Regions from separate parts of the Mesorhizobium sp. M1027 genome, predicted to be linked through region 2. Evidence: riboswitches for the same ligand, from Rfam matches in the RefSeq annotation. Region 2 holds a riboswitch; the other holds the start of a gene.
The links. Region 2 has a riboswitch for S-adenosylmethionine ahead of metX (homoserine O-acetyltransferase MetX). Riboswitches for the same ligand answer to the same signal wherever they lie in the genome.
Positions count from the first base shown of each region.

Region 1: linked by a shared signal. The riboswitch ahead of NKH50_RS10715 (O-succinylhomoserine sulfhydrylase) and the one ahead of metX (homoserine O-acetyltransferase MetX) in region 2 are both predicted to bind S-adenosylmethionine.

Region 1 covers NZ_JAMYMW010000004.1:326,659-342,035, forward strand. The annotation lists gene NKH50_RS10655 (acyl-homoserine-lactone synthase) at 1-105, shown strand, start outside; gene NKH50_RS10660 (enoyl-CoA hydratase-related protein) at 121-870, shown strand; gene ppk2 (polyphosphate kinase 2) at 895-1,797, opposite strand; gene NKH50_RS10670 (sensor histidine kinase) at 2,011-3,276, shown strand; gene phoU (phosphate signaling complex protein PhoU) at 3,394-4,119, shown strand; gene NKH50_RS10680 (magnesium and cobalt transport protein CorA) at 4,237-5,244, shown strand; gene NKH50_RS10685 (GcrA family cell cycle regulator) at 5,362-5,886, opposite strand; gene NKH50_RS10690 (aspartate aminotransferase family protein) at 6,242-7,441, shown strand; gene argF (ornithine carbamoyltransferase) at 7,456-8,367, shown strand; gene NKH50_RS10700 (Hsp33 family molecular chaperone) at 8,530-9,540, shown strand; gene apaG (Co2+/Mg2+ efflux facilitator ApaG/CorD) at 9,547-9,939, opposite strand; gene NKH50_RS10710 (ceramide glucosyltransferase) at 10,168-11,322, shown strand; gene NKH50_RS10715 (O-succinylhomoserine sulfhydrylase) at 11,358-12,548, opposite strand; SAM riboswitch at 12,618-12,695, opposite strand; gene NKH50_RS10720 (2'-deoxycytidine 5'-triphosphate deaminase) at 12,831-13,925, shown strand; gene araD1 (AraD1 family protein) at 13,981-14,973, opposite strand; gene mmsB (multiple monosaccharide ABC transporter permease) at 15,157-15,377, opposite strand, start outside.
Region 2 covers NZ_JAMYMW010000010.1:58,948-74,324, reverse strand. The annotation lists gene NKH50_RS19990 (RNA polymerase subunit sigma-70) at 1-461, opposite strand, end outside; gene NKH50_RS19985 (SDR family NAD(P)-dependent oxidoreductase) at 504-1,250, opposite strand; gene NKH50_RS19980 (DUF1330 domain-containing protein) at 1,523-1,843, shown strand; gene metW (methionine biosynthesis protein MetW) at 1,869-2,483, opposite strand; gene metX (homoserine O-acetyltransferase MetX) at 2,542-3,711, opposite strand; SAM riboswitch at 3,807-3,884, opposite strand; gene hisC (histidinol-phosphate transaminase) at 4,023-5,132, shown strand; gene NKH50_RS19960 (prephenate/arogenate dehydrogenase family protein) at 5,139-6,074, shown strand; gene NKH50_RS19955 (DUF2125 domain-containing protein) at 6,106-7,107, opposite strand; gene NKH50_RS19950 (gamma-glutamylcyclotransferase) at 7,222-7,755, shown strand; gene NKH50_RS19945 (zinc-binding dehydrogenase) at 7,800-8,780, opposite strand; gene NKH50_RS19940 (aldo/keto reductase) at 9,112-10,059, shown strand; gene NKH50_RS19935 (LysE family translocator) at 10,138-10,758, shown strand; gene NKH50_RS19930 (lysophospholipid acyltransferase family protein) at 10,787-11,587, opposite strand; gene NKH50_RS19925 (LysR family transcriptional regulator) at 11,696-12,598, opposite strand; gene NKH50_RS19920 (pyridoxamine 5'-phosphate oxidase family protein) at 12,731-13,351, shown strand; gene NKH50_RS19915 (YdcF family protein) at 13,382-14,143, opposite strand; gene NKH50_RS19910 (cell division protein FtsX) at 14,232-15,215, opposite strand; gene ftsE (cell division ATP-binding protein FtsE) at 15,208-15,377, opposite strand, start outside.

The sequences.
Region 1 (15,377 bases), on a different contig from region 2:
TTCAACGAGCACACGCTCGACGTGGTGCGTTCGCGCCGCAACCACTTTGCGCCGGTGCTGGCCAGAGGGTACCCGGACATGCTCGGACAGAGACGCGCCTCGTGAGATTGGAGAGAGGCCATGAACGTTCATTCAAAAGCAGAATTCCGCAATCACACGCTGATCGTCACGGTATCGTCGGGTGACGGCCGCCCGGTGCTGGACAGGCTGGCCTATGAAAGCCTGGCCAGGACATTCCATGAAGCCGCTGCCGACGACGACGTCCGCGTCGTGGTCCTACGCGGCCTGGCCGGGTGCTTCTGCCTCGGCGCCGACTTCTCCGAATTTCTCGACGCCACCAAACATCGGCGACTGATTGACGCCGTCACCGATATGTTCCGCACGCTGGCGACATTCCCGAAACCGGTCCTTGCCTGTGTCGACGGCGACGCCGTCGGCGTCGGCTGCACCATCCTGTTCCACTGCGACATGGTGATCGCCTCGAGCAAGAGCACGTTTCGGGTGCCGTTCGTCGATTTCGGCCTGGTGCCGGACGCGGCGACCAGCATCCTGGCGCCGCAGAAGCTCGGCTATGCCGGGGCGTTCCGCTTCTTCTGCCTGGGCGACACGCTCGCCGCCGAAGATGCCAGGGCACTGGGCCTTGTCGGCGAGATCGTGACGGACGCCAGCGTCGAGGAGGCCACGTTGGCAAGAGCCAGGCAACTCGCCAAGAAGCCTGTCGCGGCGCTGCAGCAGACGCGCGACCTGCTTAGGGGCGACACCGGCGCGCTCTGCGACCGCATCGACCAGGAGATCTCGCTTTTCCAGCAGGCGCTGCAGGACGACACTACGCTGAAGCGACTGCAGCGGATTGCCCGGCTGGCGGCATGACAGCCGCGGATCGATTAGGTGAGCTTATTTTTCGAGGAAAGTCGGCCCTTCGCCGATGATCTTCTTGTCCACCTTGCCGATGACGTCGAGATCGCGGCCGTCATAGGGAAGCGACAGGAGAATGCGCTGCATGACGGCCAGCCGCGCGCGCCGCTTGTCGTTCGCCCGCACAATGATCCAGGGCGCGAACTCCTTGTGCGTGCGTTCCACCATCAGGTCGCGCGCCTTGGTGTAGTCGTCCCATTTGGTGATGCCGGCGATGTCGATCGGGGAAAACTTCCAGCTCTTCAGCGGACTCCAGCGACGGTCGTGGAACCGCTCGAGCTGTGTTTCCCGGCCGATGTTCAGCCAGAATTTGAAGAAATGGATGCCTTCGTTGCGGATCATCCGCTCGAAATGCGGAACCTCGTCCAGAAATTGCTCGTGCTGCTCGGGCGTGCAGAATCCCATGACCGGTTCAACACCGGCGCGGTTGTACCAGGAGCGGTCGAAGGTGACGAATTCGCCCGACGTCGGGAAGTGGTCGACGTAACGCTGGAAGTACCATTGTCCAAGCTCGGTGGGTGTTGGCTTGGTCAGCGCCACGTTGCGCGCCGTGCGAGGGTTCAGATACTGGCGCAAAACGAAGATCGTGCCGCCCTTGCCGGCAGCGTCGCGTCCCTCAAACAGCGACATTACCCGCTTGCCTGTCGACTGCAGCCACGCCTGCGCCTTGACCAGCTCGATCTGCAGCTTCTCTAACCTCTCGTCATACTCCTCGCTCTTCATTTTCTTGTCGTAAGGGTAGCCGCCGGCGGTGAGCTTGCGGTCCTCGATCCAGTCGGGAAGCGTCGGGGCCTCGATGTCGAACTCCCGCTCCTTGCCGTCGATCATGATCTTCAGCGGCCCCGACGAAGCTGCAGCGGGGCTTTCCTTGGCGTTTTTCATCGAGACGAACCTTTCCGGCCTCCGGACTCATGCTATTGGAAGCCTTACTGCATCGGCCGGAATATCGGAATCGATTTTCGGAAAGAACGATGCAGCAGATAAAGCGGTAGAGCGTCCTTTGTGCGCCCAATTGGACGCACGGCGCTCTAGCGTCGGTCCAGCAGGAAGTTATTGAGCGTTGGCCGCACACGGAGCGCAGGCGACGGAGCGCAAATGGCCGATATCGGCACAGAGCGGAAAGGCAGGGCGCAAGCCGTCGCGATGCGGCTGTGGAACAGCCGCTGGCTGCTCGCGGCCGGCTTCGCTGCGGTTCTGATCGTTTATGGTTTTGCCGGCATGTCTGGCTATGTGGTGCTGCTGGCAGGCGCCGTGCTGGTTGCCGCGGTGATACTGCCGGCCGGCGTCGCCCGTCAATCGACCGAAAATGCCGCGGCCGTCGAGGCGAGCGGCTTGCAACAACTTTCCGGCGAATATCTCGCGGCAGCGGTTGCCGATCCGCTGATCATTTTCGATCGTTCCGCCGCCATCGTCCATGCCAACGCCGCCGCCTTTGCAGCCTTTGGCGGGATTGCCCCCGGCATGTCGCTGTCGCTGAAATTCCGCGCGCCGGAAATGCAGTCCTTGCTGGATAATATCTTGGCAGGCAACGTCGCGTCGGACAGCGTTGACTACATAGAAAGGCTGCCGGTCGAACGAGCCTATCGGGTGAGCGCGTCTTCTGTCGGTCACGCCACGGATCTCTACGTGCTGGTGTTCAAGGACCAGAGCGAGGCGCGCCGGATCGACAGAATGCGCGCCGACTTCATTGCCAATGCCAGCCACGAGCTACGCACGCCTCTCGCCTCGATTGCCGGCTTCATCGAGACGCTGCGCGGGCCGGCCCGCAACGACCCTGCGGCACGCGAGCAGTTCCTGCAGATCATGCAGAACCAGACCAGCCGTATGGCGCGCCTCATCGACGACCTTCTGTCGCTGTCACGGCTGGAGATGAAGCCCTATCTCAAGCTGGGAACCGAGGTCGATCTGCGCCAGGCCATCGACAGCGTCATCGATTCGCTTGGGCCGCTCGCCAAAGAAAACGGCGTCGTGATCGAGCGTGATTTCGCGGAAGGGCCGCTCGCCGTGCCTGGCGATCGGGACGAGCTTTTCCAAGTCTTCGAAAACCTGCTGGAAAACGCCTGCAAATATGGCCAGTCGGGCGGACGCGTCGTGGTGTCGATCACGCGCAGCGACGGCGATACCGAACCGGGGATCGACGTCACTATCAGGGATTTCGGCCCCGGCATTCCCGAAGAACACATCCCGCGCATCACCGAGCGCTTCTACCGCGTCGACGTCGAGAACAGCCGGACCCAGAAGGGCACCGGCCTTGGCCTGTCCATCGTCAAGCATATCCTGACCCGGCACAACGCCAGGCTCTCCATCTGGTCGGAAGTCGGCAAGGGTGCGGCGTTCACCGTCCATTTGCCGGCTCGCTGACGCAGTACTATCTCTAGCCCATGATGGGCCGTTTCTTTTTTCTGTCATCCGGCTAGCGTATCAGCGGGGATTCGAGGGAGCGACTCAACCACAAGATCCCGGGAAGGCATTTGGTCCATGCAGTCCGTGCACATCGTCAGCGCCTATGACGAGGAGCTGAAATATCTGTCGAAGCGCATCGCGGCGATGGGCGGGCATGCCGAGCGCATGGTCGAGCAGGCCGTCGCGGCACTGGTCAATGCGGATCCGGGACTTGCCCAGAAAGTCATTCGAGACGACCTGGTTCTGGATGAGGGGCAGCGCGAGATCGACGATAAGGCGATCATCATCATCGCCAAGCGCCAGCCGATGGCGACGGATCTGCGCGAGATCGTCGGTGCGATCCGCATCTCGGCGGACCTCGAACGGGTAGGCGACCTCGGCAAGAACGTCGCCAAGCGAGTGGTTGCTGTCGCTGATGGGCGCCAGCCGAGCAGCCTGTTCCGCGGCCTCGAGGCTTTGGCTAATCTGGCGCTGACACAGCTCAAGGAAGTACTCGACGTCTACGCATCGCGGTCAGTGGAAAAAATCGGTTTCGTGCGCGACCGCGACGACCAGATCGATGCCATGTACACCTCGCTGTTTCGCGAGTTGCTGACTTACATGATGGAAGACCCACGCAACATCACGCCCTGCACGCATCTCCTGTTTTGCGCCAAGAACATCGAGCGCATCGGCGACCACGCCACCAACATCGCCGAGACGATCTACTATATTGTCACCGGCGACCAGATGCCGGCCGATCGTCCGAAGGGCGACAAGACGGACAAGATTATTCTTCCCGCAACGCAACCAGCGAAATGAGTGTCTCTCGATACCAATGCGAATTTCGGATTCGCCACCTGACCGAAAATTGCGCTAAGCTTTCGACGCGCTGACTTCTCGGTTCCGCGATGAAGGCCCCGCCTTCAGGAGGCTGCGATGGAATATGTCCGCGAGTTTGCTCCTGCGCCGCCGATGTCGGGTATAATCGCTTGCGGCGTCTATACGGCTGGGCGGCGCATCGCCGACATTCCGATCGAGGAAGCCGGCGAATGGGCCGGGAAGCCGGGCCATGTCGTCTGGATCGGACTGCTGGAGCCCGACCGCAATTTGTTACTGCGCGTCCAGGCGCAATTTCATCTGCATGAGCTGGCGATCGAGGACGCCGAGCATCCGCACCAACGGCCGAAGATCGAGCAATATGGCGATGCCCTGTTCATCGTTGCCCGCACGGCGCAGTTGATCGACAGCCGTGTCACCTTTGGCGAGACGCATCTGTTCGTCGGCGCCGGCTATATCGTCAGCGTCAGGCATGGCCCGTCGACCTCCTACGCCGCCGTTCGCCAGCACTGGGAAAGCTGTCCGCATTCCCTCGCCAAGGGCGAGGATTTTGTCCTCTACGCCATTCTCGATTTCATCGTCGACAACTACATGCCCGTGCTCGAGCAGATCGAAAACGAGGTCGAGGCGATCGAGGACAAGGTTCTGCTGAAACCGATGACCGGCTCCGATATCGAGCGGCTTTACATGCTGCGCCGCGATCTCTTGCGCCTGCGCAACGCTGCTCTGCCGCTGGTGGAGGTCTGCCGGCGGCTGACCAGCGCCGATCTGCCGCAAATCCACACAGCCATGCATCCGCTGTTTCGCGACGTCACCGACCATATCCGCACTGTCCAGGAAAAGATCGACAGCCTGCGTGAGGTTCTCGCTTTCGCCTTCGAGGCGAGCCTTCTGGTCGGTCAAAGCCAGGAGACGGCGATTTCCAAGAAGCTTGCCTCATGGGCGGCCATCTTGGCCGTGCCCACGGCATTCGCCGGCATTTACGGCATGAATTTCAGCGACATGCCGGAACTGAGGATGGAATATGGCTACCCGGCCGTCCTAGCGGCAATTGCCCTGATCTGCACGTTTCTTTACTGGCGGTTTCGCAAGAATGGGTGGCTGTAGGGGTAAGGGAATAGGCAGTAGCCAGTAGGGAATAGGCAATACGGAAGTGGGTTGTTGGCGAAACGACCCTTGTGAAGCGCTATCTTCCCCTACTGCCTACTCCCCAGTGCCTATCGCCTATCTATGCCGCCGCCGCTCCGATGCTGGCTGAAACGCCACGCGGGCGTGGTACTTGCAGTAAGGGCCGGTTTCGGCGGCGTCGTTGCCGCAGAAATGGAAATCTTCCGAAAGCGGATCGCCATTCGGCCATTTGCAGGTGCGCTCGTTCAGCTCGACGAGTTGCAGATGCCGCGAGATCGGCACGACGACGTTCTCGACCGGGCGGATATAGTGGCGCGCTACCGGTTCGGCATCGAACTGCGCCTTGAGCGCGGTCGCACCGATCGATATCGACGTGGTGGCATGGCGCGTGGCACTTGCTGCCCGAGACACCGATTTCTGGATCGTCGATCCCTGTACCGTCTTCTTCTGGCGTGCCGGTGAGGCGGTCGTGCGTCCGCGACCGGACAGTTTCAGCCGGTGCACTTTGCCGATGACGGCATTGCGGCTGACCCCGCCAAGCTGTGCGGCGATCTGGCTGGCGCTGAGGCCCTCCGACCACAATTTTCTGAGAAGTTCGACTCGCTCGTCAGTCCAGTTCATGAGACCGCGCTCCTGCTGAAACGTGCGGCAATCGGAATCCATTCCCGACCCGGCTTCTGCCGGGCAGACACCACATATATCGGGTGATTAGGTCCGCCGCACGAAATCTAGTTATTTCTCTACTACAATTACCTTATGCGCTGACTCGGTGACAAGAGTCCCAAGGCCAACACGAATCGGTTTTTTCGGTTTTCCCCAACTTGCCCGGTCGCTTATGAGCCGGCGTTATGCTGGAGGGCTTGCCGCACGTCCTTGTGCGACCTTTTCGTTGACTTCACGGCCGAAAAACACGATAAGCCACAAGGGCCGCCGCTTTGGCGGCTTTTTGATTTTTCCGGTTCCGGAGACGCATATAATGAGCGGTTCGGCGCTTTTCGAGACCTTTGTTCGCGCACCCCTGGCTTTCGACCACGGTGAAGGCACATGGCTGGTCACCGATAAGGGCGAGCGATATCTCGATTTCGCCGGCGGGATCGCCGTCAATTCGTTGGGCTACGGCCATCCGCATCTGGTCGCGGCCCTCACCGAGCAGGCCGCCAAGCTCTGGCACGTCTCCAATCTGTACGAGATTCCGGGACAGAGCCGGCTCGGCGAGCGGTTGGCCGACGCCAGCTTCGCCGACAAGGTGTTCTTCACCAATTCCGGCGCAGAGGCGCTCGAATGCGCCATCAAGACGGCGCGGCGCTACCACTTCGTCACGGGCCATCCCGAGCGATACCGCACAATCACCTTCGAAGGCGCCTTCCACGGCCGTACCCTGGCGACCATCGCCGCCGGGGGCCAATACAAATACCTGGAAGGTTTCGGCCCCAAGGTCGACGGCTTCGACCAGGTCGGCTTCGACGATGTGGATGCGGCCGAAAAGGCGATCACGCCTGAAACCGCGGCGATCCTGATCGAGCCGGTGCAAGGCGAGGGCGGCATCAGGCAAGTGCCGACGCAATCGCTGAAGCGGCTCAGGCAGCTCTGCGATCAGCACGGACTGCTTCTGATTTTCGACGAGGTCCAATGCGGCGTCGGCCGCACCGGAAAGCTGTTCGCGCACGAATGGGCGGGCGTCACCCCCGACCTGATGGCGGTGGCCAAGGGCATCGGCGGCGGCTTCCCGATGGGTGCCTGCCTCGCCACCGACGAGGCGGCGGTCGGCATGACCGCCGGCGTGCACGGCACCACCTTCGGCGGCAGTCCGCTGGCGATGGCGGTCGGCAACGCCGTGCTCGACGTGGTGCTGGAAGACGGCTTTCTCGAGGACGTCCGGCGCAAGGCGCTGCTGTTGAAGCAGGGGCTTGCCGGTGTCGCCGACGAATTTCCGGATGTTATCGAAAGCATCAGGGGCACCGGCCTGATGCTTGGGCTTAAATGCGCGATGCCCAACACCAAGGTCACGGTGGCACTGCGTGACCAGCATCTCTTGACGGTTCCGGCCGGCGACAACGTTATCCGCTTGCTGCCGCCTCTCACCGTCACCGACGCCGAGATCCACGAGGCGCTCGAGCGCATTCGTGCCGGCGCCAAGAGCCTGGCGGATGCCATCGTCGCTGCCGCTGCGAAGTAATCCTGGAATTCCTGATGTCCCTTCGCCATTTTACCGATCTTTCTGCCGTTTCCGAAGGCGATCTGCGCTTCATGCTCGACGACGCAGCTGTGCGAAAGGCAAGGCTCAAGGCCGGAGAACGCAGCAAGCCGCTCGAAGGCAAGGTGCTGGCGATGATCTTCGACAAGCCGTCGACGCGCACGCGCGTATCGTTCGACGTCGGCATGCGGCAGTTGGGTGGCGAGACGATCATGCTGACCGGCACCGAGATGCAGCTTGGCCGCTCGGAGACCATTGCCGACACGGCCAAGGTGCTGTCGCGCTATGTCGATGCCATCATGATCCGCACCACCTCGCATGACCGGCTGTTGGAACTGACGGAAAACGCTACGGTCCCCGTCATCAACGGGCTGACCGACGAGACCCATCCCTGCCAGCTGATGGCCGACATCATGACCTTCGAAGAGCACCGCGGTCCGGTGGCCGGCAAGACGATCGCCTGGACCGGCGACGGCAACAACGTGCTGCATTCGCTCCTGGAGGCATCTGCGCGGTTCCATTTCAAGCTGAACGTCGCCGTGCCCGAGGGCAGCGAACCGGCTCAGAAGCATGTAGACTGGTCGAAAGCCAATGGCGGCAAGCTGAAATTCACCCGCTCGCCCGAGGAGGCCGTTCACGAGGCCGACTGCATCGTCACCGACTGCTGGGTGTCGATGGGCCAGGAGCACCGTGCCCGCGGCCACAATGTCTTCCTGCCCTATCAGGTCAACGCGGCACTGATGGCGAAAGCCAAGCCGGACGCGCTGTTCATGCACTGTCTGCCGGCGCATCGCGGTGAGGAGGTTACCGACGAGGTCATCGACGGACCGCATTCTGTGGTGTTCGATGAGGCCGAGAACCGGCTCCATGCCCAGAAGGCGGTCCTGGCCTGGTGCCTGGGCGCTTGATACGGGCCGCGATGATCCGGGCCGGCCTGATCTGCGCCGCCTTGATCCGGGCCGCCTTGATCCGGGAGTGGGTGGTGCCTATCTCAGGCGCATCACGCAAATCGAGCGCGTCTCGTCGCATGCGCCCCGGAGGGCGGCATCGCCGCGCCCCGGAGCTTTGTCATGTTGGAAACTCATCAATTGGCTGAACATAAACCCAAGCTCGGCGAATTCGGCTACGCCGGCGACGATCATGTCGTGCCGTTCGAGGTCGGCCCGCTCGACGTGCGCGGCCGCACCGTCCAGCTCGGGCCGATGCTCGACGCCATTCTCAGCCGCCACGACTATCCCGAGCCGGTCGCCCGGCTCCTGGCCGAAGCCTGTGTGCTGACGGTACTGCTCGGAACTTCGCTGAAATTCGAGGGCAAGTTCATTCTGCAGACCCGCACCGACGGGCCGGTGGACATGCTGGTCGCCGATTTCTCCACGCCGCACGCGCTGCGCGCTTATGCCCGCTTCGATGCCGGCCGGCTGCAGGCTTTGACTTCGGCCGGCGAGACGTCACCGCAGACGCTGCTCGGCAGCGGCGTCCTGGCGCTGACCATCGACCAGGGCGCTCACACGCAACGCTACCAGGGCATCGTCCAGCTCGACGGTGTCACACTTGAAGATGCCGCACGCACCTATTTCCGCCAGTCGGAGCAGATTCCGACCGACCTCCGCCTTTCGGTTGCCAAGCTTCTGACGCCCGGCGTCGGCGGTGCCCGCGAGCAATGGCGGGCCGGTGGCCTGCTGGCACAATTCCTGCCGCAGTCGGCGGAGCGTATGCGCGTACCCGACCTTCCCGGTGGCGACGGCGATCCGCGTGAGGAAATCCATGACCCGACCGACAATTCCTGGCAGGAGCTGCTGGCGCTGCTTGGTACTATTGAACCGACCGAGCTGATCGATCCGACGATCGGCGCCGAACGGCTGCTTTACCGGCTTTTCCACGAGCATGGCGTCCGCGTGTTCGGCGGCGTGCCGGTCGCCGACCAGTGCTCATGCTCGAGGGAGAAGATCCGCGGCATTCTCGAAGGCTTTTCCGCCGAGGAGATCAGGGACAGCACCGAGGATGGCAGCATTCACGTCGCCTGCGAATTCTGCTCGAAGCAATATGACTTCGACCCGGCGGAGTTTGCAGCGGCTGGATGACGGCCCTCAATTGACGGTGCGCCGCGTGCCCGGCAAATCGAGCGAGAAGGCGGGGATGGCGACGTCGAACGTCTCGCCCCGCTTGTTGCGCATTGTGTAGTGCCCGACCATGATGCCGGACGGGGTCGAGAGCGGGCATCCGGACGTATACTGATAGCTGTCGCCGGGGTTGAGTCCGGGTTGCTCGCCGACGACCCCGGGGCCGCGCACTTCCTCGACTTTGCCGGTACCGTCGGTAATGTGCCAGTAGCGTGACAGAAGCTGCACGAACTCATCCGACTGATTGTCGATGGTCACCTGGTAGCCCCAGACATAGCGGTTTTGCGGCGGATCGGAGTGATCCTCCAGATAGAACGGCCTGACCTGCACTTCGATGTTGCGGGTGACGGCGCTGTACATAAACTGCTCCAAAGCAATGTAGATGGAACTTTCGATGCTCAGCGCAGTTTGGTCAACGATGCGCAGCATCTTCTTGCCCGATCTCAAGCGCAGGTGCCGAAAAACAATGTCATTTGAGTGACACATGACAATGATGGTGTGCAGGCTTGTGCCGGACGACTCAGCGTTCTGTCGAATTGTTGAAAACGGCTGTCATGCGGCCGGCATTTCTGGAGCGACCAGATCTCGATGGAACCGACATTCGCAGCCGCCCTCCTTTCCATAGCCCTCCTTCTTTCAAATCTCGCCAGCATCCTGTTAGCTTCGCAGAAGCTGAAGCGACCAGCCAGTATTGCACCGCCCGCGGCCAACGCGCCGCCGGTATCGATCGTCATCCCGGCGCGCGGCGTCGAGCCGTTTGCCGAAGAGACGCTGGAGCGCGCCTTCTCACTCGACTGGCCGCGCTACGAACTCATCTTCTGTGTCGCCCATGCCGACGACCCGGTGGTCAAGCCGATCACCGCCGCAATGGCGCGCTTTCCAGCTATTCGCGCCCGCCTTCTGGTCGGTGACGACCGCATCAGCGGCAATCCAAAACTCAACAATTGCGTGAAGGGTTGGGAGGCGGCGCGTTATCGCTGGGTCATCCTTGCCGATTCCAATGTGCTTATGCCGAGCGACTACGTCCAGCACCTGATGGCGGCGTGGCGGCATGACACCGGCCTCGTCTGCTCGACGCCAATCGGCTCGCGGCCGGACGGCTTCTGGGGGGAGGTCGAATGCGCCTTTCTCAACACGCTGCAGGCACGCTGGCAGTACGCTGGAGAGGCGCTCGGCCTCGGCTTCGCCCAGGGTAAGAGCATGTTGTGGAACAAGCCAATGCTCGATGCCAATGGCGGCATCCGCGCGCTTGCCGCCGAGATCGCCGAGGACGCCGCCGCGACCAAGCTGGTCAATGGGCTCGGACTACGGGTCAATCTTGTCGCCTCTCCCTTCGAACAGCCGCTCGGCCGGCGCACGCTTGGCGAGATCTGGTCGCGGCAGGCGCGCTGGGCGCGGCTGCGCCGCGTCACCTTTGCACTGTTCTTTGCCCCCGAAATCCTGATCGGCGCGGCACCGCCGCTGGTGCTTGCACTGATCGCCGCGGCTGACGCCGGCGTCAGCCTGCCGGCAACCGCCGTCGCCGTGCTGGTCGCGGCCTACCTGCCGGAATGCGCCTTGGCCTCGGCCAAGGGATGGCACCTGTCGCCGCGCACGATCCCGGCGATGATGGCACGAGACCTGATGCTTCCCGTCATTTGGGCGCGCGGATGGCTGAGCGGCGCCATCGACTGGCGCGGCAACGTGATGACTATCCAGACGAAGACTGTCGCGGAGCTGGAAGAGACCCCGTCCGGCGCCTGATCGGCACGTCCCCGCTGCCTCTGTTCGGCCAGCCCTTATCCGGCAACTCTCAGTGCCTGCTCGATGTCTTCGAGCAGGTCGTCGGCGTCCTCAAGGCCGACTGACAGCCTGAGCGTTCCCGGTCCGATGCCGAGCTCGGCGCGGGCTTCATCAGTCAAGTTCTTGTGTGTGGTCGTCGCCGGATGGGTGATCAGGCTCTTGGCGTCGCCGAGATTGTTGGAAATCAGCACGACGTCGAGTGTGTTCTGGAAGGCAAAGGCCGCCTGCTTGCCGCCCTTCACATCAAAGCAAATCAGCGTCGAGCCGCCCGACATCTGCTTCTTGACCACGGCCGCTTGCGGGTGGTCGGCGCGGCCGGGATAGATGACGCGGGCGATTTGCGGGCGCTCGGCCAGGAAATCCGCGATGCGGCCGGCACTTTCCGTCTGCTGGCGTACGCGTAGCGGCAGCGTCTCCAGGCCTTTCAGCAGCGTCCAGGCATTGAAGGGCGAGAGGCTGGGGCCGGTGTGGCGGAAATAGTCATGCAGATTCTCGTCGATCCATTTCTTGTCCGACAGAACGATGCCGCCAAGACAACGCCCCTGGCCGTCAATATGCTTCGTGGCCGAATAGACGACGATGTGGGCGCCGAGCTGCAGGGGTTTCTGCTGCAAGGGCGTAGCGAAGACATTATCGACGATCAGCCTGGCGCCGATCGAATTGGCAAGTGCCGCCACGGCGGCAATGTCGACTACCTCCAGCGTTGGATTGGTAGGGCTTTCCAGGAAAAACAGTTTGGTGTTTGGCTTGACCGCCTTTTCCCAATTGGCGATGTCGGTGCCGTCGACCAGCGTTGCCTCAATGCCGTATTTCGGCGCCAGCGTCTCGATCACCCAGCGGCAGGAGCCGAACAGCGCGCGGGCCGCTACGATATGGTCGCCCGCCTTGGCGCTACACAGCAGTGCTGCCGTCACCGCCGCCATGCCGGATGCCGTGGCGCGCGCGTCCTCGGCTCCTTCCAGCGCGCACATGCGTTTCTCAAACATGTCGACCGTCGGATTGGCATAGCGCGAATAGATGAAGCCCGGCTCCTCGCCCTTGAAGCGGGCCTCCGCCGCTTGCGCCGTCTCGTAGATATAGCCTTGGGTGAGATACATCGCCTCGGAGGTCTCGCCGAAGCCGGAACGCAGCGTCCCGGCATGCACGAGTGCGGTCTGAGGCTTCCAGTCGCGCTTCTTGGTCATCATTCCATCCAAACACCAAAATTGGTCCAAACAACAAAAAACCGGCCGCGAAAGTCGCAACCGGTCCATATGGCCTTGCGGCCGACGGTCCTTTAGCGACTTGTTTAACGTGGCTGCAAGCCGACCGGCCAAATCACCACGGGATAACGAGCTTTAGACCCGCGCCACGCTTGCGTCAATTGCCGGCATGATTAAGAGGATTGTACCAAGCAGGTGCCAAAGGCGTCCACGGTCGGACCTGCGACAGAACAAGACCTCGCCCGGCGTTCGAACGGAGCCAGACCCTTGCGGCAGACAGGCATTCTTCCCGATCAGGATATTTCCGCGCTGTTCCAGACGGGCGCGCTGAAGTCGCCGCGCATGCTCGATGCCGATCAGATCCAGCCGGCCAGCCTTGACCTCAGGCTCGGCGACAAGGCATGGCGAGTGCGTGCTTCCTTCTTGCCCGGCCCGGACCACAGGGTTGTCGACAAGCTCAACCGGCTGAAGCTGCACGAGATCAACCTCGCCGAAGGTGCGGTGCTGGAAACCGGCTGCGTCTACATCGTGCCGCTGCTCGAAAGCCTGGCGCTGCCCGCCCATATTTCCGCCTCCGCCAACCCGAAAAGCTCGACTGGACGGCTCGATATCTTCACCCGGGTAATGACCGACCGTGGCCACGAGTTCGACAAGATCGCCGCCGGCTATGAAGGCCCGCTCTATCTGGAGGTCAGCCCGCGCACTTTCCCGATCATCGTGCGGACCGGCTCGCGGCTGTCGCAGATCAGGTTCCGCACCGGCAATGCGCTCTTGTCGGAAAGCGAGCTGCACGAGTTGCACCGCGCCGAAATGTTGGTCGCCACCGAACCACCCAACATCTCAGGCGGGGGAATCGCGCTGTCGATCGATCTCGACGGCGACAAGGACGGGCTGGTCGGCTATCGCGGCAAGCACCACACCGGCCTGGTCGACGTCGACAAGCGCGCCGCGCAGGATGTCGTCGATTTCTGGGAGCCGCTCTACAAGAGCGGTGCCGGCGAGCTGGTGCTCGATCCGGACGAATTCTATATTCTGGTGTCGCGCGAGGCGGTGCATGTGCCGCCACTCTACGCCGCCGAAATGACGCCTTTCGACCCGCTGGTCGGCGAGTTCCGCGTCCATTATGCCGGTTTCTTCGACCCGGGTTTCGGCCATTCGGCGTCGGGCGGCACCGGCAGCCGGGCGGTGCTCGAGGTGCGTAGCCACGAAGTGCCGTTCATCCTCGACCACGGCCAGATCGTCGGACGGTTGGTCTACGAGCATATGCTGAAACGGCCGCAGGCACTCTACGGCACAGATCTCGGCTCGAACTATCAGGCGCAGGGCCTGAAACTGTCCAAGCATTTCCGCGCCGCGCGATGAGTTTGGAACTGCCAATCTCCCCCACGAGGGGGGAGATCACGCTGTCATCGACGCCTCAAAGCGCCTTCACCGCCACCTTCACCGGCTGCTCGATTTCAAGCGGGTTGCGCAGCGGCAGGCCGAAATCCTGCGCCTCGATTTCGAATACGTCACCGGCCTCGGTCCTGATGCCGTCGGCGAAGGACAGCGTCGCCGTGCCGAACATGTGCACATGCACGTCGCCCGGCTGGCGGAAGGCCGAGTATTTGAAGTGGTGATGCTCGAGATTGCCAATGGTGTGCGACATGTTCGCCTCGCCCGACAGGAACGGCTTTTCCCAAAGCAGCTTGCCGTGGCGCAGGATGCGTGAAGCGCCGCGAATGTCGGACGGCAGGTCGCCGATCAGGATCTCCGGCCCGAACGAGGCGTTGCGCAGTTTCGAATGGGCGAGGAAGAGATAATTCACGCGCTCGGTGACGTGGTCGGAAAACTCGTTCGACAGCGTGAAGCCGACGCGGAACGGGGCGCCGTCGTCGCCGATCACATAGATTCCGGCGATTTCCGGCTCCTCGCCGGCATCCTGGGCGAAGGCGGGCGACATGAGCGCCGCGCCGGGCGCCACTGCCATGGTACCGTTGCCCTTGTAGAACCATTCGGGCTGCACGCCGATCTGGCCCTTCGCCGGCTTGCCGCCCTCCAGCCCCATGCGGAACATCTTCATGGAATCGGTCAGCTGTTCCTCGCCGCCATCGCTGAGCTTCTTGTGCATGGAATCGCGGGTCGCGGCGGAGCCGAGATGCGTCAGCCCGGTGCCGGTGAGATGGAGATGCGCCGGATCGGGATGGTTGATCGGCGACAGCAGCCGTCCCTTCTTGTAGGCTGCATCGAGATCGACGGTTTCGCCGAAGCCCTTGCGCTCGATCAGGGCGACAAGCCCGGTGCCGGTGCGCGCGGCTTCCATCGCCAGCGAATAGACGCTGCGGGCCCCGTTGATGACGCGGGTCTTGCCGCCGTTGCGGGCAACGACGCGGATCGTCTCGGCGTCGTCGAGGATCTGGGAGATCAGCATGGTAACCCTCTCTGAATTGCGGCCTGCCTTCTTGGCAAACCCTGCCCGGCGCGGCTCAGACCCTGTCCACGCCGCGGTTGAAATTCTTCGTCCGGATTGCGCTCGCGGGTCAGGTCCCTCGGGGGACTTCTTCGCGCCGCCCGGCAGCGCCGCGATGTGACCCGTATGCCTCCTGGTTGCCTCTCAAGCCTTGTTCTTGTTGTAGACGTCGAAGACGACGGCGCCGAGCAGCACCAGGCCTTTGACCACCTGCTGCCAGTCGACATTGACGCCCATGATCGACATGCCGTTGTTCATGACGCCCATAATGAAACCGCCGACCACCGCGCCGATGACCTGGCCGACGCCGCCCATCGCCGAAGCGCCACCGATGAACACTGCAGCGATGACGTCGAGCTCGCTGC
Region 2 (15,377 bases):
GCTGCGACGAAGGCGAGCTGGACGGCCTCGCGGCTCTCGTAACGGGCTTCCGGACCTGACTCGCTGCCGGCAATGTCTGGAAGCTCGGCGTCGGGGTAGGGCTCCAGCCAGGCGATGTCGGCTACGGGCCCGCCTATGGCCGCCCCGTGCGAGGGCGGCCGTCCGGGTTCCCGGAGAATGCGATGCGCCCTCGACCTCGCCTTGATGGCGTTGAGGCAAGCGTTGGTCGCGATCATGTAGAGCCAACCGCGAACCGAACCTCGCCCGTCGAACTCCGACCTGGCACGCCAGGCGCGAAGCAACGTGTCCTGGACGAGGTCGTCGGCCTCGTGCAGCGAACCCATCATGCGATAGCAATGCAGCTTGAGCTCGCGGCGATGCGCGGCCGTGACCTTCTCGAAGGCCAGCCGATCGAGGATCGGCTGGCGTGCTGGTTCCAGAGGTGGTTGAGCGTCTGTCATGTGGCTTGTGCGGTTACGAGTGAGCGTTGCATTACGCGCGCCTCAGGCGGCCGGTGCAAGCCCGCTACCGCTGACCATGAAGGAACTGCCTTGCGGCTGGCCGGTGGCGAGCGCGACCACCGCCCGTCCGACGTCGGCCGGGGTTTGCGTGTCGGTCATGGCGGCGATGAAGTCCGCCGGCTGGATGCCCATATAGGCCGCTATGCTGTCGACGCCGGCCTTGCCCACGCCGGTTTCCGGCATGATGCGCATCGGCGCGAGCGCCATGAAGCGCAGGCCGAGGCCAAGCCGGTCGGCCTCCTTCTGGCTATGACCGGCCAGGAACATCTGCATGCGTTTTGCGCCGGCATAGCCGCCGGCGTTCGGTGGTCCGCCGGTCAAGGCCGCGCCGCTGGAGATCAGAACGATCCGGGTCCCCGGCTTGAGCGGACGCCGCAGAGCGGCCCGGCAAAACAGGAACGACGCCTTGACGTCCGTGTCCCAATTTGCCGAGAACGCCTTCCAGTTCTGTTCGTGCAGCGGCGCGGAAGGCGCCAGCGCGCCTGCGCAGATCACCAGCACGTCCGGCTCAAGCGCGGCGAAGACCTTGTCGGGGGCGGAGTCCACCGTCGCATCGACGGCGAGCGTCGTCACGCCCGAGACCTCCCAGGCAAATTGCGCCAGGGCTTGTTTCCCGCGGGCGACGGCCAGCACCGTCGCTCTCTCCTTGAGGGCGGCCTCCGCGATGGAGCGGCCGACCCCACGGCTGCCTCCTACGACTACAACATTCTGACCTTGCAACGATCCCATGGATCACCTCTCTGTTCCCGGCCGCCGGACCATCCAGGCGCGCTCATCGATAAGGACAGCGCAGGCGTGCGGAAATCATCGGCGCCAGGCGGAAATATTTTTCAGGTGACAGCAGGGCTCGCGCACGGCCCTGTTCGGAGCAGCAACGGCAGAGGCGCGTCGGTTTTGTATTCAGTGTCATTACCTCGGGGGTAATCGACCAGCGTGCAAGGTCTCGGCAAACTGCTCCCATCAAGCCGGTTGTCCGGCTTCGACCACCAGGGAGTACAGCCATGACCGCCTACGCCGTCGCGCATATGCGCCAGGTCACGCCGGGGCCGCAGATCGTCGAGTACCTGCACAAGATCGATGCCACGCTGGAGCCGTTTGGCGGGCGCTTCATCGTGCATGGCAGCGAGGTGGAAGTCGTTGAAAACACCTGGCCGGGCCACCTCGTCATGATCGAATTTCCAGACATGCAGCAGGTGCGTGCATGGTACCGCTCGCCCGCCTATCAGGAGATCTTGCCGCTGCGCACCGAGAATTCTCAGTCCGACGTGGTCCTGGTCGATGGCGTCCAGCACCCGCACAAGGCCACCGACGTTCTCGAATAAGGGGACGATCCGCGACGATTGGCTCTTATCGTTTCAGCAGAAACACCGCCTGCTGGCCGAAAAAATTCCAGAACCACCACGGCATCGAGAAGCCGATCCGCTGGCCATTGGCGTCGAGCGCGGTCGCCTTTTCCACCGTCGCGCCAAGCTCGTCGCACAGATTGACGAAATCGCGAATGGTGCAGAAATGGATGTTGGGGGTGTCATACCAGGAATAGGGCAGGTCCTTGGTCACCGGCATGCGGCCGTTGAACAGTAGCGAAAAGCGCACCCGCCAGTGACCAAAATTTGGGAATGAGACGATAGCGCGGTTGCCGATCCTGAGCAGTTCGTCGAGCACCAATTTCGGATTGCGGGTCGCCTGCAAGGTCTGCGACAAAACGACGAAGTCGAAGCCCTTATCGGGATAGAATTGGAGATCCTTATCGGCATCGCCCTGGATGACCGACAGGCCGCGCGCCACGCATTCGTTGACGCCGCGCTGCGACAGTTCCAGCCCGCGACCGTCGACCTTCTTGGTCGCCTGCAGCAATTCGAGCAGCAGGCCGTCGCCGGAACCGACGTCCAGCACCCGCGACTGCGGCGGGATGAGATCGGCGATGACCTCGAGGTCGACGCGCTGGGCGCGGTTGACGCTCATGGGCTCGTCACTTGCCTGGCGCATGGTCCTGATCCGAACAATCCGGAACTTTTCGGGGTCATGCGCCGAGCCCTCTCGCCCGCGCCGCCGAGGCGATGAAGCCTTTGATGGCGGCGAACAGTTCCGGTTCGTCGAGCAGGAAGGCGTCGTGGCCGCGGTCGGTCTCGATCTCGACGAACGAGACCGAGGCGCCGGCCGCGTTCAGCGCGTGCACGACCGAGCGGCTTTCCTCGGTCGGGAACAGCCAATCGCTGGTGAACGAAACCAGGCAGAAGCGCGTCTTGGTGCCGGCGAAGGCATCGGCCAACCGGCCGCCATGGTCGGCGGCGAGATCGAAATAGTCCATCGCCCGGGTCATGTAGAGATAGGAGTTGGCATCGAAGCGATCGACGAAGGTCATGCCCTGATGGCGCAGGTAGCTCTCGATCTGGAAGTCGGCATCGAAGCCGAAGGTCAGGGCTTCGCGATCCTGAAGGTTGCGGCCGAACTTGCGGTGCAGCGCTGCTTCCGACAGATAGGTGATGTGAGCGGCCATGCGCGCCACCGCCAGCCCCTTTTCCGGCCGCTTGCCGTGCTCGAAGTATTTGCCGCCATGCCAGTCCGGGTCGGCCATCACTGCCTGCCTGCCGACCTCGTGGAAAGCGATGTTCTGCGAAGAATGGCGGGCGCCGGTGGCGATCGGCAGCGCCGAGAAGACGCGCTCGGGATAGCTCGAGGCCCATTGCAGCACCTGCATGCCGCCCATCGAGCCGCCCAGCACGCTGAACAGCTGTTCGATACCGAAATGCTCGACCAGCATCAGCTGCGCGCGCACCATGTCGCGGATGGTGATGATCGGCAGGTCGAGCCCGTAGGGTTTGGCGGTGGCGGGATTGGTCGAGGCGGGGCCGGTGGAGCCGAGACAGCCGCCGATGACGTTGGACGAGATGACGAAGAAACGATCGGTGTCGATGATCTTGCCGGGGCCGATCAGCACTTCCCACCAGCCCGGCTTGCCGGTCACGGGATTGGTGTTGGCGACATGCTGGTCGCCGGTCAGCGCATGGCAGACGAGGATGGCGTTGGAGCGCTCGTCGTTGAGCGTGCCATAGGTCTGGTAGGCGATCTGGAACGGCGACAGCAGCGTGCCGGCGTCGAGCTTGAGCGGCTTGTCGGCGCCGAAACGCAACACCGGGCTCGACGGCTGGTCGGCCTCGTTGTTGGTTTTTCGCGCGCGCAAAGCGACCATCACATCTCCTTGCCCGGCCTTCAGTTGTCCACCGCCGGTCCGGGCAACAACCAGCCAGGGCAACAAAAAACCGGCCATGCCTTCGCAAAGCCGGTTACAAGATGCAAACGGCCCTTTAGCAAGTTGTTTAACGTGGCTGCAAGCCGACCGGCCAAATCACCACGGAACTGTTGCTGCTCTTCTAGGACCGACGCATGGCTTCGTCAACGGCAAGTTCTTGATCCCGAATTGCCGCCCCTCGACATTCCGGGCCACGGCTTGTATTTCCGCTGCGGCCTCCGGACGGAGGCACTCTCGACGGATTTCATGGAATGAGCCAGATACCGGATCAGACACGTCCAAGGCCCCGCGCCGGCATCATGGATATCGAAGCCTATGTGCCCGGCAAGAGCACGGCGCCTGAAGGTGTCGCCAAGGTCCATAAATTGTCGTCGAATGAGAACCCGCTCGGCCCTTCGCCAAAGGCGATAGAGGCCGCGCGCGCGGTCGCAGACAAGCTCGCGGTCTATCCCGACGGCAGCGCCAGGCGCCTGAGGGAAGCGATCGCCGAGGTGCACGGGCTCAACCCGGCGAACATCGTCTGTTCCAACGGCTCCGACGAGATTCTGGGCCTGCTGGCGCAGACCTACCTCGCACCCGGCGACGAAGCGATCATCACCGAACACGGCTTCATGGTCTACAAGATCTACATACAATCGGCCGGTGCCGTCCCGGTAACGGTCAAGGAGACCGATGAACGCGCCGATGTCGATGCAATTCTTGCCGCGGTGACGCCGCGTACCAGGATCATCTTCCTTGCCAATCCCAACAATCCAACCGGCACCTACGTGCCGTTCCAGGAGGTGCGCCGCCTGCATGCCGGCCTGCCGCGAAACGTGCTTCTGGTGCTGGATGCAGCTTACGCCGAATATGTCCGGCGCAACGATTATGAAGCCGGCGTCGAGTTGGTGGGCAGCGCGGAAAACGTGGTCATGACCCGCACTTTCTCCAAATTGGGCCTGGGCGGGGCGCGGATCGGCTGGATGTATGCGCCAATGCACGTCATCGACGCGATCAACCGCGTGCGGGGACCCTTCAACGTCAATGCGACGGCAATCGAGGCCGGCATCGCAGCGATCCGCGACCGCGTCCATATCGAGCGCAGCGTGGCGCATAACGAGACCTGGCTGGCATGGCTGACCGAGCAACTAAGCGGGCTTGGGCTGCGGGTGACACCGAGCGTCGGCAATTTCATCCTTATCCACTTTCCCGAGGACAAAAAGCATTCGGCGGCGGCCGCCGACGACTACCTCAGTGCGCGCGGCTACATATTGCGGCGCGTTTCCGGCTACGGTTTTCCGAACGCGCTGCGCATGAGCATCGGCACCGAAGAGGCCAACCGCGGCGTTGCCGCCGCACTCGCGACATTCCTGAAAAGCTAGAACACCATGACCTCACCGATGTTCGAAAAGATCGCGCTGGTCGGCATCGGCCTGATCGGCTCGTCGCTGGCCCGCGTCATCCGCCGTGAGGGGCTCGCCGGCCAAGTCGCGATTTCGACGCGCAGCGAAGCGACGCTGGCGCGGGCGAGCCTACTCGCCCTCGGCGACACCTACACGACGGATGCGAAAGAGGCGGTTCGCGATGCCGATCTGGTCGTCGTTTCGGTGCCGGTCGGCTCTTCGGGTACCGTCGCCGCGGAAATCGCGCCGACGCTGAAGAAGGGCGCCATCCTTACCGATGTCGGCTCGACCAAGGCATCGGTGATCGCGCAGATGCAGCCGCATGTGCCTGATGGCGTGCACTTCATTCCCGGCCATCCTTTGGCCGGCACCGAAAAGTCGGGACCAGATGCCGGTTTTGCCGAACTGTTCGAGAACCGCTGGTGCATCTTCACGCCGCTGCCCGGCACCGATCCCGCGGCACTGGAAAGGCTCTCGGAATTCTGGCGCCGCTGCGGCTCCAACATCGACACGATGGACCCGCAGCATCACGACATGACGCTGGCCATCGTTTCGCACCTGCCGCACATCATCGCCTATAACATCGTCGGTACCGCCGACGATCTGGAGTCGGTGACCAAGTCCGAGGTCATCAAATACTCGGCTTCCGGCTTTCGCGACTTCACCCGTCTCGCGGCGTCCGACCCGACCATGTGGCGTGACGTCTGCCTGCACAACAAGGACGCCATCCTCGAAATGCTGGCGCGATTCTCGGAAGATCTGTCCTCGCTGCAGCGGGCGATCCGCTGGGGCGACGGCGAAAAGCTGTTCGACCTGTTCACCCGCACCCGCGCCGTCCGCCGCTCGATCATCGAGGCCGGCCAGGACATCGACGTACCGGATTTCGGTCGCCAGGCAGTCGAACACCCGCCGAAGGGATAAGCCGCGGCAGGCCGATCGCAGTCCCGACCGCCTAGTCAAGCGGCTTGATCTTGCCGAGCGGGATGAAGCCGAGCGAGGCCTTGCCCCTGACGATCTTCAGCGGCATCGACGGCTGGTTGCCGAGCAGCGCCAGTCCGGCAAAGCCGGTTTGGATCTCTTTCTTCTGCTCGGGGATGGCGGTGGCAAGGATCGCCGCCACGGCCTTTGGATCATTGAGCTTGATCGTCAGATCGGCATTTATGAGACCGCCGTCATCGACCGACAGCGGTCCGGAAACGGTGATGCGCGCAGTTCCGGACGACAGATCGAGCTCGTGGATTTCGGCCGCGAGGCCGCGCAGGCTCTTCGGGTTTGCCATGATCAGCATCACGCCGTTCTTCAGCGTCACATCGCCGCTGCCATCGAGCGGCGGCAAGACGCGCCCGTCGATGGCCGCCGCGTCGATTTCGAGATCGGTGAAATTGCCGGCATAGTCGATGTCCGGGCCGTTTGGGCGCAATTGCCCGCTGGCAGTTCCGGCGCTGAACAGCGAGACGGGATCGGTATCGTCTGCGGGATCGGTCTGGCCGGACAGGCCTTCTGCCTGCAGCGAGAGGCGTCTCGGCAGCGGCCAGGACAGCTTCATGTCGGCCCGCAGATCATCCCAGTCGATCCAGAGCGGGGTCATGCCGGGAACGGAGGTCCTGAGCGGCCCCCTGAGCTCGGCGGCAGGCGACAGAAGCTGCGTGATCTGGGTGGCAGCGTTGATCTTGCCTGTCGATGCCGCGACGTTGCGGCTGTCATCCTCGTAAGCCAGACTGTCGCAGGAAAGGGTGAAGCTGAAAGGATAGCCGCTGACCGCGAGGTTGGCACAGGCGGCCTTGATGTCCTTGTCATCGAGATCGGCGACCGCCTTGTCGGCGGCGCTCTCGACCAGATCCGCCAGGTAGAACCAGCCCGCGCTGTAGATGCCGAACAGCGCGAGAATGAAAGCGGCAAGCCACAACAGGCGGCGACGCTGGCTGGGCGGCTGGCGCTCGTCACTTGACGTCATGCTGCGGCTTTCGTTAACGCGGGTGGCACGGGCGGGCTGTCGCTTGCGGCAACAACAGGTAGACGGACTGAAACACCACCGGTGGAGTGGTTCGTTACAATCAGGCTTGGCGATATGGGCGATTTTTGGGTTTTTGGCTACGGCTCACTGATCTGGCGGCCGGGATTTGCGCATGTCGAGACGCGGCGTGCCCGCCTGCATGGCTACCGCCGTTCGCTCTGCGTCTATTCTTTCGTGCATCGCGGCACGCGCGAACGGCCGGGCCTGGTGCTCGGACTCGACCGCGGCGGCTCCTGCATCGGGCTGGCGTTCCGGGTCCCAGGCGAGCTGCGCAACGAGGTCATCACCTATCTGCGCGAACGCGAGCTGGTCACCAACGTCTATCTCGAACGTGTGCTCAGCGTTCGCCTCGACAAAAGTGAAACGGATGGGAGCGGGACGGTCGAAGCCATCGCCTATGTCGTGGACCGCAGCCACGAGCAATATGCCGGTGCGCTCGACCCGGCCGAGGCGGCGGCCGTCGTTCGCGGCGCCGTCGGCCAGTCGGGGAGGAATGAGGATTACGTGCTCAGCACGCTGGAGCACCTCGAAGCACTGGGTATAAGCGATCATTGGCTGGAAGACGTGACGAGACGGATCGCGACGTAGCGCCTTTTATCGTTATCATGATGTTTTCGGTGCCGTGACGCGGGCTACATCCTGAAAATCTGTTTACCAAGGTCGGCGCGATCCAGGCTGTTTGCCACCGCAAGCTTGAACTCGGTCAGCGCGTGGAGACCGCCGACAGGAACGTGGAAGCCCGGCTGGCCAAAGATGTCGATGATCTCGCGTAGGACAGGCCGGTCGGCTTCGGCAGGCGGCGAAAAGAAGTAGCGATAGATATTTGCCCTGATTTCGACGCCGCTCAGCAACACATCGAAATTGTGCAGTTCGAAGCGCTCGGCACTCATTCCGCCATTGATCACCATCTGCCCGCCGAGCGCCAGGGTGCGGATCAATTCGCCGCTGACAGGTCCGCCGACATTGTCGATAATCCCGTTCAATCCGGCGCCGCCGTTGATATCCATCACCGCTTCCCGGATACTTGCCTTCAAGTCCGAAAGGTCAAGAATGACAGAGGCGCCAAGCGTCTTCAGGTCGAAGCTCTGGTGCGAGCGCCGCACCAGCGCGATGACGTTGATGCCGCGTCGTTGGGCGAACTGCATCACCATTGTTGAAATCGACGAATAGCCGGCCGTGACAGCCAGCCACTGCCCGGGCCGGACACGGGAATCCGTCAGCAGATCCCACGCGGTAATGGGGTTCACCATCTGCCCGGCGCGTTCGACCGGATAGTCCGCAGGCAACGGGATCAGCCATTCGGCGGGAATGGCCGCGTACTCGGCCCAGCTGCCATAATAGCTGAACGCGACAAGCGTGCCCGGTTCCAGCAAGACATTCGCGCCAACGGCTTCGACGATGCCGGCACCGTGGTTTCCCGCGATCTGCCGGGGAAAATGCGGCTTCTTCGGTTCGGGATAGAGGTCCTGGATAAACAGGAAGTCGCCCGGATTGATCGAAGCCGAGACCATCCTGACCAGCACCTCGCCGTCGCCGATGCGCGGAATCGGCAGGTCGTCCATGTAGAGCACGTCGCGCGGCGAACCGATGGCGTCAAATACGATTGCTTTCATGCCGTTCTCCATAACAAATGATCCCATGCCAACAGTCTGGGCCCGGCCGACAGCGTTGGCGCGGCGGAACCTACGGTCGGCTGGCAAAAGTCAGAATTGGCAGATTTGACAATCTATGTGCCAAATTTGCCAGATCGTTTCTTCAGAGGCTGCTGGTTTGGATTCCGGGAACCAGCGCCTTGAGCCGGACACGGCGCGGCGGGTCGCGGCTTTGTGAAGCGCCGGCGGGTTGGCAAAGAGGCTATACGTTTGACGTTGCCACGGCGCGACATAGGTTAGCCCGGTCGGCGGCTCCCATCCGCCCCAGCATGAATCACCATGGAGATCAGTTTTGCAGAAACGTCGTCTCGGTCGCACCGACCTATCCATCGCGCCATTGGTTCTGGGCGGCAACGTGTTTGGCTGGACCGCCGATGAGAAAACCTCGTTCGACCTGCTCGATGCCTTCATTGAGGCCGGTTTCAACGCCATCGACACGGCGGATTCCTATTCGCGCTGGATTGCCGGCCACCAGGGCGGCGAATCCGAAGCCATCATCGGCAGATGGATGAAGAGCCGCGGCAACCGCGACAAGGTCGTCGTCATCACCAAGGTCGGCTCGGATATGGGACAGGGCAAGAGGGACCTTTCGGCCGCCTATATCGAAAAGGCCATCGATGCTTCGCTGAAGAGGCTGCAGGTCGACAGCGTCGATCTCTATCTGTCGCATTGGCCCGACCCGGCGACGCCGTATGAGGAAACGCTCGGCGCTTACCAGAAACTGCTCGACAAGGGCAAAATCCGTTATGCCGGCGCTTCCAACCTCGACGCCGCCCAGTTACGCGCCGCACTCGACGTGGCAAGCCTGCGCGGCCTGCCGCGCTACGAGGTGCTGCAGCCGGAGTACAACCTCTACGACCGCTCGTCCTTCGATGGTCCGCTGCGCGATCTGTGCGTGGCCGAGGACATCGGCGTCATCACCTATTTCAGCCTCGCCAAGGGATTTTTGAGCGGCAAGTACCGCAGCGAGTCCGACCTCGGCAAAAGCCCGCGCGGTGGCGGTGTGAAAGGCTATCTCAACACGCGCGGCATGCGCATCCTCTCAGCGCTCGATGCCGTGTCGGCCAGACATTCGGCCAAGCCGGCAGAAGTGGCGCTGGCCTGGGTGATGGCGCGGCCCGGCGTCACCGCTCCGATCGCCAGCGCGACGACGCTCGACCAGCTCGACAGCCTGGTGCGGGCCGCGTCGTTGCAGCTCAGCCCGGACGATATCGCCGAGCTCGACAAGGGCAGCGCATAGCCGCGCACGATCGTTCAAGACCGGCGCCGCTGCCTTGCCCTACCGTCCCTGCATCGTCACAGGATGCAGGGACGTCGCATGGCCGGACAGGGTCTTCTCGATCAGCAGCTATGGCAGCAATTGCTGGCGCTTGTGCTGGCATCGGCCATCGTTATGGGCAGCCCGGGGCCGGCGACGATAAGTGTCACCGCGATCGGCGCCGCGTTCGGCCTGCGCGATTCGCTCCGTTATGCCTCGGGAATCGTTGTCGGCACGGTCCTCGTGCTTTTGGTGGTGGCGACGGGCATCATGGCCGTTCTCACCGCGCTGCCGAAGCTCGCAGCGCTGTTGGCGGTCGCCTCGGCAGCCTACATCCTCTATTTGGCGTTCAAGATAGCGACGGCGCCGCCCCTGGCGGCACGCGTCGGTAGGGCAGCGCTTCCCACTTTCCTTGGCGGGTTCCTTCTGGCCGTTGCCAATCCGAAAGCCTATGTGGCGATTGCCCCCGTGTTTGCTGGCGCGTCTTCCGGCGCCGGCGGTCTTGCTATTTCAGCCAAGCTGGCGGTCCTCGCCTTGATGATCGTTGCCATTCATCTCTTGTGGCTTCTCGCCGGCGCGGCTTTTGCACGTTTGCTTCGCAAACCGCTGGCGTCGCGGATCATCAATCTGGTGTTTGCCGTGACGCTGATTGCAACAGCCGGCCTGGCTGCCTTGCCGTGAGCCCTTCTGGCGTTCGCGGCGGGGTGTCTCAGCCTTTCAATTCACGTTTCGCGTCCAGCTCACCAAGCCTTTTCACCGCCGTCGGCGGCATCGGCGGCGGGTTCGGCGTCTGCGACGCCTCGACGAGGAGCTGGTCGCAGGCTGCTTCCGTCTCGGCGATCAGCCGGTGCATAAATTCTTCCTTGCCGAGGCCCGGCGGGATCGGCGGCAGGAAGCGCGCCTTGATCGTACCGGGATAGCGCAGGAATTTGCGGCGCGGCCAATAGAGGCCGGCGACGTGAGCGACGGGCACCACTGGAATGCCAAGTTGCGCATAAAGTTCGACGATGCCGTATTTGTAGACCGGTTCGTCGCCCGGCGCACGGCGCGTGCCCTCGGGATAGATGATGAGCTGGCGCGGATTGCGCGCCAATTCCTGTTTGGTCGCGGCGATAACCATCTTCAATGCCTTCGAGCGGCTGCCGCGATCGACCGGAATCATCCGCATCTTCAAGATGTACCAACCGAAGAACGGGATCCAGGTCAGCTCCCGCTTCAATATGTAAACGGGATCGTCGAGATACGGCAGGAAAGCGATCGTGTCCCAGAAGGACTGGTGCTTCGGCGCCAGGATGAAGGAGCCTTCAGGCAGGTTTTCCAGGCCGGTGATCTCACTTCTGGTGCCGGCGACCTTATCGTAGAGCCACATGCTGGTGCGCGACCAGAATTTAGGCACAAACCAGGCGCGATGGCGCGGCGACAGGAAATAATACGGAGTCCAGAGGATCATCTGGACGATCAAGTTGAGGTAGAAGGCGAGATTGAACGCCAGCGAGCGGAAATAGAGCATACAGCAAGTGCCCGGTGAGGAGGTGTGCGTTGGTTACACCAAGCGCCGGCAAAAAGGAAACGGTGCAGTGGCCGGCAATGAGCCGGTGTCCGCTCCTTTGCTCTGAATTTACCACGTCGACTGTGCCAGCCGCTCCTTCAAGCGCGGGGCGGCGAAGTCGAGGAATGCACGCAGCTTCACCGGCAGAAGCCCCTGGCCGGCATGGACGAGGCTCACCGGCCATGGGTCCGGCTCAAACTCCTGCAACACCGGGCGCAGCGTACCCGACCGGACGGCGGGGGCGATCTGGTAGGAAAGCAGCCTCGTCACGCCGACGCCGGCAATCGCCGCATCGATTGCTGCCTCAGCCGTGTTGACCCGTAACCTGGAGCGGACCGGCACGCTGAATTCAGCCTTGCCGGTGGCGAAGCTCCAACTGGCGGCGGTGAGCCCTTCGAAGGTGATTGCACTGTGTCCTGCAAGTTCTTGCGGCGTTTTCGGTGTGCCGTGCTCGGCGAGATAGGCCGGGCTCGCGCAAACGACGCGACGGATTGAACCCAGGCGGGTGGCGATCAGGCTCGAATCGGCAAGCTCGCCGATGCGGATGGCGAGGTCGATGTGCTCTTCGATCAGCTGGGTTATCCGGTCGGCGAGTGTCAGCCGCACACTTACCTCGGGATAGACGGAGAGGAAGCCGGTGACGACCGGCAGCACATGCAGGCGGCCGAAGACGATCGGCGCAGTGACGATCAGTTCGCCGGTCGGGGCGCTGTATTCGCCGGCGGCCATTCGCTCGGCCTCGCCGATCTCATCGAGAATGCGACGACAGGCGGCGAGATAGGTGTGGCCTGCATCGGTCAGCGACAGCTGCCGCGCCGAGCGGTTCAACAGCCGTGTCTTCAGGTGCTTTTCCAGGTCCGAAACCTTGCGGCTGACCGTCGTCAGCGGAATGCCGAAGCGACGCCCGGCAGCCGAGAGGCTGCCTGTCTCCGCCGCGGCAACGAAAAGCGACATGGACTGGAGGCGATCCATAGCTCTACCGAAAATTTGCCCTTCCGAAAAACGGAAGGATAGGTTGCAGATATGGCATCTGCATCTCGAAGACGGAAGGCCCTATTCTCGTAAGCGAACAATGCAGCGCACTCGGCGCCTAAGGAGATATTCATGAACGCTCACACCAGCGATGTCGCATTCACCCTGACGGTGAAGGCGATCCAGGCCCGCAAGGGCTCGCGCCAGGCCTATGCCCGTATCGAGGAGCGTGGCGGCTGGCAGGCGGCAATCACGCCCGATCTCGCCGCCTTCATCGAGGCGCAGACCAGCGTCTTTCTGTCGACCGCCAATGCGGACGGGCAGCCTTACATCCAGCATCGCGGCGGGCCTGCCGGTTTCCTCAAGGTGCTCGACGAACGGACGATCGGCTTTGCCGATTTTTCCGGCAACAGGCAGTTCATCACCCAGGGCAACCTCAGCGAGAACCCACAGGCTTTCCTGTTTCTGATCGATTATGCGCACCGGCAGCGCATCAAGATCTGGGGCAAAGCGCAAGTCGTCGAGGGCGATGCCGAGCTGACGGCAAAGCTGATGCCGCAAGACTATAAGGCGCGACCCGAGCAGGTCATCCTGTTTACGGTTTCGGCTTGGGATTCAAATTGCTCGCAGCACATCCCGCAGCGTTTCGAAGCGGCCGACGTGGCGGCGGCGCTGGGCGAACGCGACAAGCGCATCGAACGGCTCGAACAGGAGATCGCACGCTTGCGATCGGATGCAGCAGCCAGGGAATAAGAGCTAGGGAATAAAAAGTGCCGGTGCCGTTCAGCTTCCGCCTGCGGCGTCGGCCAGCGCGACGCTCTCGGTTTGCTTCACCGGCATGATGCCGCGCGCCAGCGCCAGCAGGTATTTGTTATATTCGGTGAACAGCACACGCAGCGCTTCCGGCTTGGTCAGCCAGCCGCCATTCTCGAGGTTGGTGTTGACCACCGGATAGGGCTCGAGCCTTGCGCCGTGCAGCAGCCGGCCCATTTCCAGCAGGCTGCGCGGCATGTGATAATTGTTGGTGACGAGAATGACGGTGCCGTAGGCATGGTCCTCGACCCATTTGGCGCTTTCCTCGGCATTGCCGATCGTGTCGAGCGCAGCGCGGTCGATGTCGACGCAGCATGAAAACAGCCTCTTGTCGCCACCGGTCGCGGCTTGAAGCTGGCGGCGGCTGGCGGAAGGATGGACGCCGCTGATCAGCAGCCGCTCGCCCTTGCCTGACGCAAGCAGGCCCATAGCAGCGTCGAGTCGCGACTGGCCGCCGGTCAGCACGATGATAGCGTCGGCCCTTGCCGGATTGGCGGGCGTCGTCAGACGGCTGACGGTATTGGCGAACCAGCCGAAGCCGGCGACAAACAACGCCACAAGGGCGAGCAGAAGGAGAGCCGAGAGGCGCAAGGAGCGGGCTGCCAGCAGCCGCCCATGTTTGGCGGATTGATCCGGCTTGGCAAATTCATCAGGCCCGGCGAATTCATGCGGACGCGCAACCAGCACTGGCATGCACCCAGCGGTATCGGTCGAGTCCCGAACGTCCATCATGAAATGGTTAATCCCGAAATACGGCCTTTGGTAGGAAAAAAATGCAATTTTCGTGACGAGGCGTTTTCATCCGTGATCGATCTTTCCTTTAGCCGGCGTCCGGCTGGCGAATATCGATGTCGCTGAGATAGGTAACCACGGTGAAATGGGAGGTTGCCGCCGTCAGCGCGCCGATCACCAGCACCATGACAGCGACCCCGAGATAACCCGCCGAGCCGATGGCGAAATTGCCGAACAGGGCGGTCGCCTGGTCGGCCTGCGGTGTCGCCATATTGCGTGACGACCACCAGGAGAAGACGATGAAGACGAGGATCGCCGCGGCGCCGCCTGCCGCGGCGCCCTTCATGCCGGTGACCAGAAAATGCCGGCGGAATTCGCGCGCGATGAAGCGCGCCTCGGCGCCGACGAAATGCAGCACCTCGATGATGTGGCCGTTGCCGGCCATGGCGCCGCGCGTCGCGAATACAACGGTCAGCACCGTCGCAGACAGCATCAGCGCCAGCACTGCGATACCGATCGTTACCGTGGTGCGGGCCATAGCAACCAGCCGGTCCACCCAGGTGCGATGATCGTCGAGCGAGGCGCTCGGCAGCTTCGGCGTGATTGCCGCACGCAGTGCGGCGAAATCGGGCGGACTGTTCTCGTCAATGGTGATGATGATCAGGCGCGGCACCGGCAGCTCATCGATGTTCAGGCCCGAGCCCAGCCAAGGCTCGAGCAGTCGGGCCGTTGCTTCGCGATCGACGATCCTGGCGCTTTTCACGCCAGGGAACTCGCCGGCGATCTGCGAGGCAAGCGCAAGTGCGGCCTCCATGTCGAGGCCATCGACCGGCTTGATCTGGATGGTCGCTTCGCGCGAGATCTGGTTCTCCCAGACGGAGGCGGTGTCACGCACCAGCGTGACTGCGCCAAACGTCAGGCAGGACAGAAACGTCATGATGGCGATGACCAGCACCAGCGCCCGGCCGGCGATGTTCTGCGCCGGCACGATCGGCGCCATCTTGCGCTGGACGCGGGGCTTTGCCGCCGCGGCGTCCTGACCCTCGAAATGTTCGACGGAGAGCTCAGTCATAGATGTCCAGCCTTCCGCCGGCCAGGATCATTCGCCGTGCGTCGACCTGTTCCATCAGGCCGAGGTCGTGTGTGGCGATCACCACGGCGGTCCCCAGCCGGTTGAGCTCGATGAACAATCGCAGCAAGCGTCGCGCCAGCGGCGGGTCGACATTGCCGGTCG